Regions from separate parts of the Pseudomonas sp. H1_D05 genome, predicted to be linked through region 3. Evidence: riboswitches for the same ligand, from Rfam matches in the RefSeq annotation. Region 3 holds a riboswitch; each other region holds the start of a gene.

Region 1 (4,209 bases), 790 kb from region 3:
CGTTGTCGAGGTAGCGATAAGCGTCGGCGTCGACCACGGAATAGTTACCGTACTCGACTTGCTTCGAGCTTTTGATGTCGCGGATATAGCGGATCGCACCGCCGGCGCCCCACAGGCGATTTTCCGATTCATAACCCACGCGTGAACGGGCGAAGAAGCTCGGGATATCGTTGAGGGTTACACCGCTGCGCGTTTCGGTGAGGTTGCGGGTCATGTCCGCTTGCAGGCTCCACTGATCGTTGAGCGCGAGTTTGGCGTCGGCCTCGAAACCGCGCATACGCACCTGGCCTTCACCGTTGACCCATTGAATGTCGTCGAGGGTGATCAAGTCGTCGATCTTGCGTTTGAACAGGGTCACGCTGGCGCTGAATTCGCGGTCGAGCAGAAAGCCTTTGTAGTCGACACCCAGCTCCGCATTGCGGCTTTTTTCCGGCTTCAGGTTGCGATTGCCGATCTCGTCGCCCGGTTCATTGACGAACAATTGCTCGGCGTTTGGCAGTTTGTAGGCGCTGCCGTACTGGCCGCGCACCGACCAATTGTCATTGAGGTCATACAGCGAAGTGAGCATGCCGACGGTGGCACCATCGCCACCGCTCATGGCTTCGTGACGCACACCGATGCTCGGGTGCCAGTCGGGCAGGGCGTCGATCTGCGGGCGCAGTTGCGTGTAGAAAGCGTGGGCTTCGGCCTTGTCGTTATCGATGATCAACACATCATCCTGGCCCTTGAACCATTGATTGTCGGTGCCAAACACCAGTACATGATCGCCGGGCAATTCAGCCTTGCCTTCGGCCTGCACACCCCAATCGGTGAAGCCCCAATAGTCATTGTGGTTGATGACCTTGGTGCCGCCGCCGGCGACGTTGTTGACACGCGTGTAGCGGGTGTCCCAGTCGTTGATATGGCCTTTGACGAAGTAGCTCAGGCGCTCATTGACGGTCTGCTCGAAGGTCGCTGTGGCGATCTGCTGCACGCGGTCGTTAGTGGTCTTGTGGTTGTCGACCGGGCGGGCGAAATCGAGGTTGGCGTCGGCGTATTGGTAAAACAGCTCCAGCCGCGAATCATCGCCGAATGACTGAATCGCCTTGCCGCCGAACGTGGTGACTTCGTAGGCGCGATCCTTGCCGGAATCGTTTTTCATGTCGCGGTTGCGATAGGGCTGGTAACCGTCGGAGACGTTATGGCTGACGTACGCCAGCAAACCGAGGTCGCCGAAACCGTTAGTGAAGATATTCTCGACGCGGGCGTCTTCGGTGGTGCCGCCAAAGCTGTCGACGCCCAGATTCACCTCGCCGGCGGCTTTGCGCGATTGCGGGCTGCGGGTGACGATGTTGATCACGCCGGACACGGCCTGGGTGCCGAACAACAGGCTCTGCCCACCCTTGAGCACTTCGATGCGTTCGATGGCGTTGGCCGGCAGAGTGTCCAGATAGAGGCCGCCGTACAGGCGATTGTTCAGGCGCACGCCGTCGAGCAGGATCAGCGTGTCGTCGTTGCGCCCGCCGAGCAGCGAATACGTGCCGTAGTCGAAAGGGCCGTTTTTCGGCGCCACATACAAGCCTGGAATGAACATCTGCATCACCCGGCTGACATCGGCGCTGGGGCCGGCGCGTTCGATCTGCTCGCGGCTGACGATTTCGACCTTGCTGCCGAATCTGGCCATCTCGGCGACGGTGGTGGATTCCACTGACGGTGCAGTAACGATTTGTTGATTGAGTTCCAGCGGCGCGTCGTCGGCCAGTAGCAGCGGGCTGAACAGGCAGCCAAGGAACAGGGTTGGAGCAGAAGTGTTGAAAGGTCGAATCATTGTCTTCTCGAAAAGGATCTTCGCAGAAGAGCATGCAAGAGAAGGCATCGCGCACAGCCAATACCGGCCCATGCCCGCCCACCGCAGGATTTTGCCAAACGAAATTCCAGGCCGGTCTCCGGGCTCGCGCGTATCGAGGTTTTCACCTTCCCATGGCCGTCTGGCCACAGTGGTGTATTGAAAACATCACGCGCATACCGTTGCGGGGGCAGCACCGGACTTGTTCGAAAAGAACGTACCGGTTTCCCGTTTCACCCCATGCACGGCGGCATGGGACACCTGAAACTGGCCGGCATCTGAACATTCGAGTAGCGTCTCGTCAATGCGGCAACCACCAGGGGGAGCTATTGGATACGTTCCAGAGCGACAAACTGGCCACTCAACCACGCATAAAGCTGAGACACCGCCGGGGTGATCTGCTTGCGATGCGGGCACACCAGACTCAACGGTGAGGCATTGCCGGGAAAATCCTTCAGTAGCACGACCAGTCGCCCTGCGATCACGTCTGCACTGACGTCCAGCCAGGATTTGTTGGCGATGCCTTCGCCGCTCAACGCCCAGCGGCGCACGATGTCGGCGTCGTCGCTGAACATCGGTCCCGAGACCTGGATCGTTTCACTGCCCAGACTCCACTTGTCGTAGATCCGGCCGCCTTGCTGGTAGAGCAGGCAAGCGTGGTTGTGCAGATCATCCGGCGTTCGCGGGTATCCGTGGCGCTCCACGTATTCCGGTGCGGCGACCAGCACCCGCCGGTTCCACGGTGCCAGCGGCAGCGCCACGTAGTTGGCATCTTCATTCGAGCCGTATCGAATCGCCACGTCTACCGGGTCACGAAACAAGTCGGCCATCTGGTCCGACAGGGAAAAGCGCAAGGTCAGTTCCGGGTGCTGGCGGCGAAACAGTGTGAGCCACGGCAGCAAAATGTTGCGCCCCAGATCGGACGGCGCCGTCACTTGCAACACGCCGCGCAACGTGGCGTTTTCACCGCGCAGGTTTTCCTTGCCTTGCTTGAGCGCCTCCAGCACCGAGTGGGCGGTGGGCAAGTATTGCTCGCCCTCGGCGGTTAATCGCAGGCTGCGGGTGGTGCGCGCAAACAGGCGCACGTCCAGCTCACGCTCCAGACGCTTGATCGCCGCGGCAACCTGGCCGGGCAATAAATCCGCCTCATGGGCGGCAGCGGTGAAGCTGCCCAGCGCGGCGCTGCGGGTGAACAAACCAAGATCATCGATGCGGATCATTTTCACTCCTGCAGTGAAAGTGTTGGCGCATTCTGCTGGTTTTTCTTTGTGCTTGGGAAGTCGAAGATGGCGGCAAGCGAGCACATCAGCTCTTCAGACAGCGAGTTTCCATGAAAGCCATCACCTTCACCCAACACGCTTTGCCCATTGAAGATCCGCAATCGTTGCAGGACATCGACCTTCCGGTGCCAACTTCCGGCCCCCGGGATTTGCTCGTAGAAGTTCGTGCGGTGTCGGTCAATCCGGTCGATACCAAAGTACGCGCCGGCACTTTCACCAAAGAACCGAAAATCCTCGGCTGGGATGCCGCCGGCATCGTCCGCGAGGTCGGGACTGAAGTGACGCTGTTTCAGCCTGGCGACGAAGTGTTCTACGCAGGCTCCCTTGCCCGCACCGGCAGTTATAGCGAATTTCACCTGGTGGACGAGCGAATCGTCGGGCACAAACCGCGTTCGTTAAGTGCTGCGGATGCCGCGGCATTGCCGTTGACGTCGATCACCGCCTGGGAGCTGTTGTTCGACCGTCTCGGTGTCACCGAAGGTTCAGGGCAGGGCAAGTGCCTGTTGATCACGGGGGCAGCGGGCGGCGTCGGTTCGATGCTGGTGCAATTGGCCCGACAGTTGACGCAGCTGACCGTCATCGGCACCGCCTCGCGGCAGGAAACGGCTGACTGGGTCCGGCAATTGGGCGCGCATCACGTCATCGATCACAGTCAGCCGCTGCTCGCACAGTTGCAGGCACTGGGCATCGACGAGGTCAGCCATGTCGCCAGCCTGACCCATACCGAGGAGCATTTTGCGCAGCTGATTGAAGTGCTCCAACCACAAGGGTGTCTGGGCGTGATCGACGATCCTGAAAGCCTCGACGTAATGCCGCTCAAGCGCAAGTCGCTGTCGCTGCACTGGGAGCTGATGTTCACCCGTTCGCTGTACGAAACCCCGGACATGATTGAGCAGCATCACCTGCTCAATCGCGTCAGCGATCTGATTGACCAGGGCATTTTGAAAACGACCGTCGGTGAACATTTTGGCGCGATCAACGCGGCAAACATGCGCCGTGCCCATGCCTTGGTCGAGAGCGGCAAGGCCCGAGGCAAACTGGTACTCGAAGGTTTCTGATTTCATTCATTCAGACGGGCCTGCACGCGGGCCGGTCAGGAGCAGC
Region 2 (4,209 bases), 950 kb from region 3:
GGGCCTGACCTATGAGCAATACAAGGCGTTGCCGTCGGATCGACTGGCGGAAGAACGCGCGCGGATCGGCAAGATGTTCGCCCCTTCGCGCCCGCACTACCTGATCGACACCATCGCCGAGCTGCCCGAAGTGATCGAAGACATCAATGCGCGCCTGGCCCGGGGCGAAACTCCACAGTCCTGCTGATTGATCGTCCGCACCCTGCGCTGATCGTTCCCACGCTCTGCGTGGGAATGCAGCCCGTGACGCTCCGCGTCACTGGACGCGGAGCGTCCCTAGAGGCGTTCCCACGCGGAGCGTGGGAACGATCAACAGCCAAATCGCGGGCAAAAAAAAGCTGCCAAAACTGGCAGCAAAAACTTTAAGAACACGCGATGTATTGACCTCAGCATAGACGCCGGATAATGACAGTGTCGTGACAGTCGCAAATTCATTCAATCGCCCCGCCCCCGTCATCAGGATGTCATCAAGATCACGGCAGAATCCTCGCAAACCGTCTTGAGCCTCGCGACGGATGCTCTGCAAGGATTCCCATGAAAGACGACGCCTCGCTGTTTGCCGCCATCGACCTGGGTTCTAACGCCTTTCGCCTGATGATCGGCCAGTCGGTGCGCAGCCGCAAAGGCTTGCAGATTCAGGAAGTGAAAACCCTGCGCGAACCGGTGCGCCTCGCCGAAGGCTTTGATGGCGGCGCACTGGATGCCTTGGCACTGGATCGCGGCTGGCAGGCGTTGGCGCGGTTCGGCAAGAAGCTGCGCGGTTTCGAGGCCGGCCGGGTTCGTGCGGTGGCCACCAGCGCGGTGCGTGAAGCGGACAACGCGCAACTGTTTCTGGCCAGTGCCGAGCGGCATCTGGGCTTTCCCATCGACGTCATTTGCGGCCATGAAGAGGCGCGGCTGGTCTACGCCGGCGTAACTCACGCCTTGCCCAGCGCCGACGACCTGCGCCTGGTGGTCGACATCGGCGGCGGCTCCACCGAGCTGATCCTCGGCCAGGGCTCACAACCCTTGTTAACCGAAAGCATCGCCATCGGCAGCGGCACCTTGAGCACGCGATTCTTTCGCGGCGGCGATGTGTCCGCCGGCGCGCTACAGGAGGCCGAACGCTTCGCCATCCTGCAGTTTGAAAAAGTTGCCCGGCGCTACCGTGCTCAGGGCTGGCAGCAAACCATCGGCTCTTCCGGCACCGCGCGCATGCTCGCCAAAGTACTCAAGACCAATCGCCTCAACGACTTCGGCCAGGACGGCATCACCTACGGCGGCCTGCTGCGCCTGTCGCTGCTGTTGTTGAAGGTAAACAACGTGCAACAGCTCAAGCTCGCAGGCCTGCAACCACACCGCCAGAGCATTCTGCCCGGCGGTCTGGTGTTAATACTGGCGGCATTCAAAGTGTTCGGTATCGCACAAATGCTGCCCTCCGAACCGGGCCTGCGTCTGGGCGTGTTGCACGGTTTGATGAGCCAGCACTAATCCTCGCCGCAACAGATTCGTCTCCCCTTCGGCGGCTTGATCGACTACCATGCCGCCGCTGGTTCCCGAACGGGACTAATAGGGAATCCGGGGTGCTTGCACAGCATTGACCGGAACTGCCCCCGCAACTGTAGGTGCCGAGCCTGCTCCACGACTGCCACTGGGTGAATCCCGGGAAGGCCGGAGCCAGGCGATGACGCATCAGTCAGGAGACCTGCCGGCACAGTGATTACTAACCGGCGGGGTGTCCGGGAAGGACATCGTGCCGTGCGCGTCTTCGTTGGCTGCTCGGCCTTGCGCTGTTTTCCTGACCGCGTTCGATGGTGTGTTTCCAGACCGTACTCTCCCGCTCCCCGTACGGTTCCCCTGGAGACTGCCCCATGCTGCTGCCCCGCATCGCCACCCTCATTACCGGCCTGAGCCTTGGCGCCCTGGCGCAGGCGGCACCGACTGTCTATCCACTGACGGTCGAGAACTGCGGCAGCACCCTGACCTTCCAGTACGCACCGACGCGCACCGTGACCATCGGCCAGGCCGGCACGGAGATGCTCTACGCCATGGGCCTGGGCGACAAAGTCGTCGGCACCTCACTGTGGTTCAACAATGTGCTGGCCAAATACAAGGCACAAAACGACCAGATCGAGCGCCTGGCTGACAACGAGCCGAGTTTCGAATCGGTAATCGGCAAGCGTCCGGAACTGGTCGCCGTGGAACTGGAATGGATGGTCGGCCCGCAAGGCGCGGTGGGCACGCGCGAGCAGTTTCATGAACTGAAGATTCCAACGTACCTGCTGCCTTCCGATTGCGAAGCCAAGGACAACCTCGTCGGCGCCGATGGCACGCGACTGGCGCCGTTTCGCATCGAGACGATTTACAAAAGCGTGAGCCAACTGGCGCAGATCTTCGATGTTCAGGAGCGTGGCCAGCAGCTCAATGATCAACTCAAGGCGAGTCTCGCCAAATCGATTGCCACCGCCCAAGGCAAACAGCTCAAAGACGCCAGCGCGCTGGTGTGGTTCTCCAGCGCACAAATGGACATCGAGCCGTTCGTGGCCGGGCACAAAGGCGTTCCCGATTTCATGCTCAGCACCCTCGGCGTGCGCAACGTGGTGGCGTCCGATGAGGAGTGGCCAACCGTCGGTTGGGAAACCATCGCCAAGGCCAATCCGACCTTCCTGGTCATCGCGCGCATGGATCGTCGACGTTTCCCCGCCGACGACTATGAAAAGAAACTCGCCTTCCTGCGCAGTGATCCGGTGACGCGCAACATGGACGCGGTGAAACACAACCGCATCATCATTGTCGACGCCATGGCCCTGCAGGCGAGCCTGCGCATGTTCGAGGGCATTGAGCAATTGGCCACGGCCATCAACGGCTATGACCTGTCGCAATGAGTGCCAGCCTGATCCGCACGCTCCTGGCCCTGGCGACCCTGTTGATTGCAGTGGTCGCCGGCGTGGCCATCGGTGAAACCTCGATTGCACCGGACGTGGTGTTGCAAGTGCTGGCGAACAAATTGTGGGGCGCCGGGCATGTCCTCGACCCGATCGATGAAGGCATCGTCTGGAACTACCGCCTGACCCGGGCATTGGTCGCGGCCGCATGCGGTGCAGGGTTAGCGACCTGCGGAGTGATTTTACAGTCGCTGCTGCGCAATCCGTTGGCCGATCCCTATCTGCTGGGCATTTCTGCCGGCGCCTCGACCGGGGCGGTGATGGTCGCACTGCTTGGCGTAGGTGCCGGGATCATCTCACTTTCGGTCGGTGCCTTCGCCGGCGCGGTCACGGCGTTCGTGCTGGTGATTGTGCTGGCGCGGGTCAGCGGCTCGGCCAGCGGTACCGGGCAGATCATTCTCGCGGGGATTGCCGGTTCGCAGCTGTTCAATGCGCTGACAGCGTTTCTGATCACTCGCTCGGCCAGCTCCGAGCAGGCGCGCGGGATCATGTTCTGGTTGCTGGGCAATCTTGGCGGCGTGCGCTGGCCATCGGTGTGGCTGGCGGTGCCAGTGGCCGTATTGGGGTTGGTTGTCTGCCTGTGGCATCGGCGGGCGCTGGATGCGTTTACCTTTGGTGCGGATTCGGCGGCGTCGCTCGGCATTCCGGTGCGGCGTGTGCAGATTCTGCTGATCGGTTGTGCAGCGCTGGTGACGGCAGTGATGGTGTCGATTGTCGGCTCGATCGGTTTTGTCGGTCTGGTCATTCCTCATGCCGCGCGTCTGTTGCTGGGCACCGGTCATGCGCGGTTGCTGCCGGCCAGTGCGTTGGGTGGCGCGGTGTTTCTGATAGCCGCCGATGTGCTGTCGCGCACACTGATCAAGGGCCAGGTGATTCCGGTCGGGGTGATTACCGCGCTGGTCGGCGCGCCGGTGTTCGCCTTGATTCTGGTCGGCCGCAGGTCGGCACGATGAACAGTGTCTTGAGTTGTTCCGGCCTGAGCTTCAGGGTGCGCGGCGCCGAGTTGCTCAACGGTGTCAGCCTTGAGGTTCAGCGTGGCGAAACCCTGGGCATTGTCGGGCCGAATGGCGCGGGCAAATCCACTCTGTTGAAGTTGCTGGCCGGGCTGCGTGAACCGAGCGCTGGCCAGGTGCTGCTTGAAGGTCAACGCCTGGGCAAAATGGCTCGACGGAGCATTGCGCAAAAGCTTGCGGTGGTTGAGCAACAAGCTGATACCGACGATGGCATTCGCGTGTTCGACGCAGTGGCGTTGGGGCGTACGCCGTGGTTGTCGGCGCTGCAACCG
Region 3 (4,209 bases):
CGGCGTGTCGAGACCGACACCGTTGCCGATGCGCCCATCACGGGTCGGATAGTTGGCGAGGATCAATGCGATGCGTTTTTCGCCATTTGGTACTTGCGCCAGATCAATCCAGCGCCGCGCCAGTTCAGCGACGAAATCCATGCGCTCAGGTTGCGCGCGGTAGCAGACGACATCGGACTGACTGCGCTCACTGCGCCAGGCCAGATCCTTGAAACTGATCGGTCGGCTGATGATGCGCCCGTCGAGTTCCGGCAAGGCAATGTGCATGGCCAGATCCCGTGGACCCAGGCCTTGCTCGCTGTCGCGCCAGCCGGGCTCGTTGTCCTGCGCGCAGATTGCCTGGATCACCGGGATATTGCGGCGAAACGGTCGCAGATGCGGCGCTTCCGGGCTGGATTGAGCGAACCCGGTGGTGTTGAGAATCACCCCTGCCTCAACCTCGTCCAGCCAGTCCTCGACCACCGTCAGGCAGCCGGGTTCTTTCAGACTGGCCACCGCGATCGGCAGCGGATTCAGCCCCGCCGCTTGCAAGCGCTGGCAGAACACATCGATGAACGCGGTGTTCGCCGCTTGTAGATGCGAGCGGTAAAACAACACCGCCGCGACCGGATGTGCAGGCAGCCAATCGGCTTGCCAGTCACTCAGTGCGGCGCTGGTTTTATTCGGGTGGTAAATCGCCGTGCGCGGCAGCGCCTGCGGTTCTTCCCAGACGTAATCGCGAGCCAGCCAACGGTTGGCGAGGCAGCGGAAAAAGTCCAGCGCATTGCCCAGTCCGCCCTGGCGCAGGAATTGCCAGAGGCGATCACGATCCACAGCGTTGACGGTGCTCAGGTCGCTGAGTTCCGGGTCAGGACGGTCATCGCCCGGCACCAGAATCACCTGCACACCGCGCTCGGACAGTTCGATCAGACGCTCGACGCCGTAGCGCCAATAGGCGATGCCGCCGTGCAGCGAGATCAGAATCACCTTGGCGTGGCGCAGCACTTCATCGACGTACAAATCGACCGAAGCGTGATTCTGCACCTGCATCGGGTTGGCCAGACGCAGGCTCGGGTAATCTTCCGGCAACTGCTGCGCGGCTTCGGCGAGCAGCGCCAGACTGGAATCGCCGCTGCACAGGATTACCAGCTCGGCGGGGGTTTGGCCAAGGTCGGCAATGTTGTCATCGGAGACGAAACCGCCGGGCTGAGTCCTGAGCAGGTGCATGGCTTAAACGCTGAGCGCAGCGCGCAGTTGCGCTTCGAGTTGCGCGGCGTCGAGCTCCTGACCGATCAACACCAGACGCGTGACGCGCGCTTCATCAGCGCCCCACTGACGGTCGAAATGCTTGTCGAAACGCGTACCCACGCCCTGGATCAGCAGACGCATTGGCTTGTTCGGGATCGCGGCGAAACCTTTGACGCGCAGGATGCCGTGCTTGACCACCAGTTGCGTCAGGGCGTCGAGCAGCAGGCTTTCGTCGGCTTGTGGCAGTTCGATGGAGATCGAATCGAAGGCGTCGTGATCGTGGTCATCGTGGTCGTCATCGCCTTCACCGTGGTGGTGATCATGATGGCTGTGGCGGCTGTCGATGTGTTCCTCGGAGCCGGCGCCGAGGCCAATCAGCACGTCCAGCGGCAGACGGCCGTTGCTGGCTTCGATGATTTTCACTGCTGGCGGCAGCTCTTCGGCGACTTCAGCGCGGACACGAGCGAGATCTTCCGCGCTGGTCTGGTCGGCCTTGTTGAGGATCACCAGGTCGGCGCTGGCCAGTTGATCGGCGAACAGTTCGTGCAGTGGCGATTCGTGGTCGAGGTTCGGATCGAGTTTGCGCTGGGCATCAACCTGATCCGGGAACGCGGCGAAAGTGCCAGCAGCGACGGCCGGGCTGTCGACCACGGTGATCACCGCATCAACGGTGCAGGCGCTGCGGATTTCCGGCCACTGGAAGGCTTGTACCAGCGGTTTTGGCAGGGCCAGGCCCGAGGTTTCGATAAGGATATGGTCGAGATCGCCGCGACGGGCAACCAGTTCGCGCATCACCGGGAAGAACTCTTCCTGAACGGTGCAGCACAGGCAGCCGTTGGCCAGTTCGTAAACGCGACCGGTGGCTTCTTCTTCGGTGCAACCGATGGTGCATTGCTTGAGGATTTCACCGTCAATGCCCAACTCGCCAAACTCGTTGACGATCACCGCGATACGACGGCCCTGAGCGTTGTCGAGCATGTGCCGCAGCAGCGTGGTCTTGCCCGAGCCGAGGAAGCCGGTGACGATGGTGACGGGGAGTTTGGCCAGTGTTTTCATCGGTATGCCCTTTGGCAAGCGGCGGGCATACGGGACGAGAACCGGCAACGCGCGTGCGTGCCTGGAGAGTTCGCCACCGGATCACCCCGCCCGGTTGTAGTGAGAATCTGTGACGAGGCAGGTCTCCTGGCTGACGGTGTTCAGGCGCTGGGCCTGGCGTTGGCTGCGCCTTCCCGCGGGCTCATAAGTTGAGCTGGCAGTGGCGTGGCAGCGAACATCACCGTTCACAGTTGCGGGGGCAGCCGCGGCATTGACCGCGTTCCCTTCTTAGCTCCGGCACACGCCGGAGAACCTCGAATGCGCAAGGCTACGCATGCACGGCAGGCGGGTCAACGCCTGGATCATTGTGGTTATAAGGACAGCAACTTTTTCATCTAATGATCGCGAACACTTCTCACTTAAGAAGTAGTTGTAAGTTATGTCTTACATGCCCTATCCGTTAAATTAAAAAACCACCACCGGGTTAAACCCTGAAATAGAGCGGCTGCGCGCATTCGATTACATATCTTTACAAAAACCAAATTGATAAATCAATACAAGATATGAACGATGAGTTCGCACAAGGACTATGAGTCTCTCAAGAAAGGATTTCTTGCATGGCTGATTATTATCAGTATTTGATCCTGCCTATTTCTTTCCTGCACCCATGGGTATCCACAACATGAGTGCCGGTAACGCGTTACGGCTATCAAGTGATGCCGGACTAAAGGAACTTTCCGAACTACTGCGCAATTGCCACTATGCGCACAGTGCCCACTATCCAGCATTGGATGTTGCGCTGCTGGGACGCGAAGCATGCAGGGCATTCAATGCGACCTGGGAGCATTTGCATACCGATGCGTATCTCAGCGCAGAGAACGGTCTTCGCGAACGACGCATCTGCAAGTTCCAGTATCGCCAACGGGAACGCCAGTGGACGGCGCTGCAAGACTGCCACTTTTTTCAAGCCGAGACCGACAACCCGCTGTTGGGCGGGGTGCAGCGCACCTACACCCGCTGCGAGGCGACGTTCATTGACTCCCCGATTCTACAGACACTGCTGGCCGCCGACCTGGCACTGCTGGACATGGCGCTGGGCCCGCGCGACTGGCTCGTGACCTGCCATCAGTTCCGTATCCTCTGCGATCAAGGCAATGCTGGCCAGGCCACTCCTGAGGGCCGACATCGCGACGGGCACGATTTTGTCTTTCAACACCTGATTCAACGTCAGCATGTCATCGGTGGCGAAAGCCGGATATTTGATGAAGAAGGTGGCCAAGTATTCAGTGCAACTTTGACTGACTATCTGGAAACCGTCGTCTTGAATGACCGAATACTTCTGCATGAAGTTTCCCCACTGCAAACATCGAGCATTAATTCGGATCGCGGCAGTCGCGATATGTTGATTATCGACTTCGACCTGGCGGACTACTAATGAATCATTCGACTCATGCACTTTCAGTCAGTACCCCACTCGCGCATAACTTCATCATTGAACAGTTTCAACAGGCGTGCGCACGAAGAACTTCCACACTATCGCTGACCGCCAATGAAAACATATTGTCCGAGACTGCACGCACGCTAGGACAGAATCGCCATTACGAGCGTTACTTGTTCAATGCACAGGCCATTGACGGTCAATGCTATGCCGCCGAATTCAATGGTATGCAGGTCGAACACTTCCCCGAAGTCGAAACATTAAAGGCTTTGGCGACCCAAGCCGTGCAGGCAATGTTCAACGCGCCGTTCGTCGAATACCGTGTGCTCTCCGGCGTGCACTGCACGCTGAGCGTGCTGGCCGCCCTGACCGAGCCGGGCGACTGCGTATTATCACTGGCGCCCGAAAGTGGCGGGCATTTCGCAACCGGGCCTCTGGTGCAGAAGATGGGCCGGCACAGCGTCTTTTTGAAACTGACGGCTGACGGACAAATTGATCTCGGGGACGTT
Region 4 (4,209 bases), 1.8 Mb from region 3:
ACTCCCCAATAATTTTCGTACAGCAACTCATTGAGCGGCCGCGCCTGCGCCCACCCTTCGAGTACCAGCATCGGCGCCGGATAGAATTCCTTGACCGGCCCCAGGCATAAAACCGCCAGTGGCTTGGCACCCTCGGGCAGCTTCAGCAGATCCGCCAACGCTTGCGGCTCGAACAGCGAGACCCAGCCCATGCCCAGGCCTTCGGCGCGCGAGGCCAGCCACAGATTCTGGATCGCGCAGGACAGCGAGGCCATGTCCATTTCCGGCAATGTACGGCGACCGAAAATGTGCTTTTCGCGATTATCCATCAACGCGGCGACCAGCACTTCGGCGCAATCATTGATGCCTTCGACCTTGAGCTTCATGAACTCGTCACTGCGCTCGCCGAGGGCTTCGGCTGTGCGGATGCGTTCTTCTTCCACCAGATTCTGGATCTGCCCGCGCAGGCTGCGGTCGCTGATGCGGATGAAACGCCAGGGCTGCATCAGGCCGACGCTTGGGGCCTGGTGGGCGGCTTCCAGTAGTCGGCGCAACAGCTCCGGTTCGACGCTGCCGCCGGTGAAGTGGCGCATGTCGCGGCGTTCGGCAATGACACGGTAAACCGATTGGCGCTCGGCTTCGGAGAATGTGTTGTCGGTCATGGCCTCTTCGCGAGCAAGCTCGCTCCCACAGGGGATTGCATTGCTTCAGTCACCACCGTTTCAACTGTGGGAGCGGCCTCACGGTCTGGTGCAAACAATGCGGCAATCGCACTCGGATTCGACGGGAAATAGAAGTGCACATAAGACGCCGTCATCCGCCCTTCCCGATAAACCGCCTCGGCGCCACGCCCACCATTCGGGCTCAAACCCCGCGCAATCGGCGCCAGTTCGGTAGTCGTCAACGAATGATGATATGTGTGCCCGCGCAACGAACCTTCCGGCAGATCCACCGCTTGCAACGCCAACGCCGCCAGACGCTTCTGCATCACCGCATCGCCCTTAAGCAGCCCGACCAATTCAGCGCGGGTGCCTTCAACGTCAGTCAACGAATCGAGCAGGTACAGCATCCCACCACACTCGGCGAGCAACGGCTTACCCGCCGCGTGATGCGCGCGAATCGCCTCACACATCGCGGTGTTCTGCGACAACGCAACGTGGTGCAGTTCCGGATACCCACCGGGCAAATACAGGCTGTCCGCTTCAGGCAATTGCGAGTCGCGGATCGGCGAGAAGAAACTCAACTCGGCGCCCATCGCCCGCAACAGATCGAGACTCGCGCCGTAGGTGAAAGCAAACGCTTCATCACGGGCGACGGCAATTCGCATATTCTTCAGCAACGGCTCGACAGCGATCACGTCCGGTGCGGCAAACTCCACCGCCGGTGGCAGCGCTACCTCACAACTGCTGGCCAATGCATCGGCGGCGGCGTCGAGACGCACATCGAGGTCATTCAATTCACTGGCCTGGACCAGACCGAGATGGCGGCTCGGCAATTCGATGCCAGTTTCTCGGGACAACGCGCCGTACCAGCGCAGACCTTCGGTGAGGCTGCCTTCGAGCAATTGCGCATGGCGCAAGGTGCCAACGCGGTTGGCCAACACACCGGCAAACGGCAGATCTGGCTGATACTTGGCCAAGCCGAGCGCCAGCGCACCAAAGGTCTGCGCCATCGCCGTCCCATCAATCACCCCGAGCACCGGCACGCCGAAGTGCCGCGCCAGATCGGCGCTGGACGGCGTGCCGTCGAACAGGCCCATCACGCCTTCAATCAGAATCAGATCCGCCTCGGCGGCGGCTTCCCACAACAGACGACGACTTTCCTGCTCGCCGACCATCCACATGTCCAGTTGATACACCGGCGCACCGCTGGCGCGCTCGAGAATCATCGGATCGAGAAAGTCCGGCCCGCATTTGAACACGCGCACCTTGCGCCCCTGATTGCGATGCAAACGGGCGAGCGCGGCGGTGACGGTGGTCTTGCCCTGACCGGAGGCCGGCGCGGCGATGAGTACCGCCGGGCAGTGACGTGGTTGATTCAAAGTTCGACGCCTTTCTGCGCTTTGATGCCGGCCTGGAAGGCATGTTTGAGCATGCCCATTTCGGTGACCGTGTCGCCCATCTCAATCATTTCCGGCTTGGCCGCGCGACCGGTGACGATCACATGCTGCATCGGCGGACGCGCCTGCAGATCGCTGAGCACCTGATCGAGATCGAGGTAGCCGTGCTTGAGGGCGATGTTCAATTCGTCGAGCACCACCAGACCGATCGACGGATCACGCAGCAATTCGCGGGAGACCGCCCACGCGGCTTCGGCGGCGGCGATGTCACGCTGACGATCCTGGGTTTCCCAAGTGAAACCTTCGCCCATCACGTGGAAGCGCACTTGCTCGGGGAAGCGTCGGAAGAACAACTCCTCACCGGTGCTGTTACGGCCCTTGATGAACTGCACCACGCCGCACTGCATGCCGTGGCCCATGGCACGGGCGAGCATGCCGAACGCCGAGCTGCTTTTGCCTTTGCCGTTGCCGGTCAGCACCAGCACCAGGCCACACTCGTCAGGCGAGTTGGCGATGCGTTCGTCGATCACGGCTTTTTTGCGCTGCATACGCGCCAGATGGCGTTCGTCGCGCTCGGGGGAATCAGTCATGGGGGAGCTCTCCGTTGAGGCTGGATAACGGCGGGCAGGCACAAGAATAGACGGCAAAAAGCCTGGCATCGCCCACCGTGATGCCGCTGGATGGATCAGGCCGGTCTCCGGGCTCATGAGCGGCGCATGCCTGACTGCGCGCCTTCCCGCTTCTTTCGAGGCAGTGGCTCAAGGCGCAGTTTTCACTCATTTACCGTTGCGGGGGCAGCGCCGGGATCGTGGTGGTTCTTCGTGCGAAGACAACCCTCACCGGCTTCCCTGTTTCACTCTGTCGACGCAGGTCACAGAGCACCTGAAACAAGCCGCGAAGGTTAGAGGGTTGGGGGTGGAGCGTCAATTAAAGAGGCGGCCATCGAGCGAATAACTGCCGCCGATCACTTATCTGCCGCCAATCTTGTGCCACACTGATACAAATGATATCAAAGAGCCATGCTTTTCTCGAAAAGCCCACTACAACAATAAAGGATGATGACGATGCAAGGCATGATCATCAGCAACCCGCGCCTGGAATTCCTGCGCCCGGTGCTTGAACGCTGGTTTGACTGTATCGACCGCTACAACGCCGTGCGCGGCGACAGCGACACCCCTTACTGGCATGACGAGAAAGCCAATCTCGGATTGCTCTCGGCGGCGGCCTGGATGGCTGAGCTGGTCACTTTGAACGACACTGCCACGCGCAAGCAGAACGAAGAAGGCGAGCGCAATGCCCGCGCCGATCTGTTTCTCGCCGGTGCCGAAGACCGCGCCTTTATCCAGGCCACTCAGCGCTGGCCAAAGGTTACCAACCTGAATCTGACTCAAGCCCTGCTGGACATCACCAACGACGCCAAACGCATCAGCTACGCCAGCGACCTCAAGCTCGGCTGCCTGTTTGTCGCGCCACAAAAAACCCAGCACAGCGCCAGCCCCGAAGAACTGCAGGACATGGTCGACGACCTGCAAAAGGAACACACCTGCGCGGTCGCCTGGTATTTCCCCTACGCCTACCGCAAATTGCGCAGCGAAGCCGGCAACTATCACCCGGGCATCGCCGTGCTGTTCAAGGAAGCCCGCGGCTAAACAGTGGAACCATCGGGCTTGCGCCCTCCTCTATGATTAGGAATGCATTCATAGGGAAGATCAGCAATGCGCAAGCCCCAGCTCGTTTTTGTCATCGCCTTCGCCGGAGGGCTCGCCGCCTGCGGTGAATCCTCCAGCCTGCAAGTCACCGACGGCACCGGCCCGTCACCCAAGCTGCCCGAACCGAACAAGACCCTGATCCCGACGGTGAACATCGCCCCGGCAATCGGCTGGCCCGAGGGCGGCAAACCGACTGCGGCGGCTGGCACCCAGGTCGCGGCATTTGCCGAAGGCCTCGATCATCCGCGCTGGCTCTATGTGCTGCCCAACGGCGATGTGCTCGTGGCGGAAACCAATGCCCCGCCAAAGCCCGATGACAGCAGTGGCATTCGTGGCTGGGTGATGAAGAAGGTCATGGGCAAGGCCGGCGCTGGCGTGCCGAGCCCGAACCGCATCACCTTGCTGCGTGACGCCGATCATGATGGCGTCGCCGAGACCCGTACAGTGTTTCTGCAGAACCTC

Evidence for each region. A riboswitch is a leader RNA that binds a small molecule or an ion and turns the genes downstream of it on or off. The one in region 3 is predicted to bind cobalamin.
Region 1: another riboswitch for cobalamin. It lies ahead of AB4O11_RS21300 (TonB-dependent receptor plug domain-containing protein); the one in region 3 lies ahead of cobW (cobalamin biosynthesis protein CobW).
Region 2: another riboswitch for cobalamin. It lies ahead of AB4O11_RS20585 (ABC transporter substrate-binding protein); the one in region 3 lies ahead of cobW (cobalamin biosynthesis protein CobW).
Region 4: another riboswitch for cobalamin. It lies ahead of cobO (cob(I)yrinic acid a,c-diamide adenosyltransferase); the one in region 3 lies ahead of cobW (cobalamin biosynthesis protein CobW).

The regions. Positions count from the first base shown of each region.
Region 1 covers NZ_CP162825.1:4,708,271-4,712,479, forward strand. The annotation lists gene AB4O11_RS21300 (TonB-dependent receptor plug domain-containing protein) at 1-1,807, opposite strand, end outside; cobalamin riboswitch at 1,900-2,105, opposite strand; gene AB4O11_RS21305 (LysR family transcriptional regulator) at 2,152-3,045, opposite strand; gene AB4O11_RS21310 (zinc-binding alcohol dehydrogenase family protein) at 3,156-4,163, shown strand.
Region 2 covers NZ_CP162825.1:4,547,440-4,551,648, reverse strand. The annotation lists gene phnX (phosphonoacetaldehyde hydrolase) at 1-187, shown strand, start outside; gene AB4O11_RS20590 (Ppx/GppA phosphatase family protein) at 535-1,470, shown strand; cobalamin riboswitch at 1,513-1,706, shown strand; gene AB4O11_RS20585 (ABC transporter substrate-binding protein) at 1,851-2,864, shown strand; gene AB4O11_RS20580 (FecCD family ABC transporter permease) at 2,873-3,877, shown strand; gene AB4O11_RS20575 (ABC transporter ATP-binding protein) at 3,874-4,209, shown strand, end outside.
Region 3 covers NZ_CP162825.1:5,498,350-5,502,558, forward strand. The annotation lists gene cobN (cobaltochelatase subunit CobN) at 1-1,206, opposite strand, end outside; gene cobW (cobalamin biosynthesis protein CobW) at 1,210-2,283, opposite strand; cobalamin riboswitch at 2,383-2,594, opposite strand; gene AB4O11_RS24780 (2OG-Fe dioxygenase family protein) at 2,945-3,697, shown strand; gene AB4O11_RS24785 (hypothetical protein) at 3,697-4,209, shown strand, end outside.
Region 4 covers NZ_CP162825.1:3,735,515-3,739,723, reverse strand. The annotation lists gene bluB (5,6-dimethylbenzimidazole synthase) at 1-641, opposite strand, end outside; gene AB4O11_RS16900 (cobyrinate a,c-diamide synthase) at 638-2,020, opposite strand; gene cobO (cob(I)yrinic acid a,c-diamide adenosyltransferase) at 2,017-2,628, opposite strand; cobalamin riboswitch at 2,710-2,939, opposite strand; gene AB4O11_RS16890 (hypothetical protein) at 3,103-3,687, shown strand; gene AB4O11_RS16885 (PQQ-dependent sugar dehydrogenase) at 3,754-4,209, shown strand, end outside.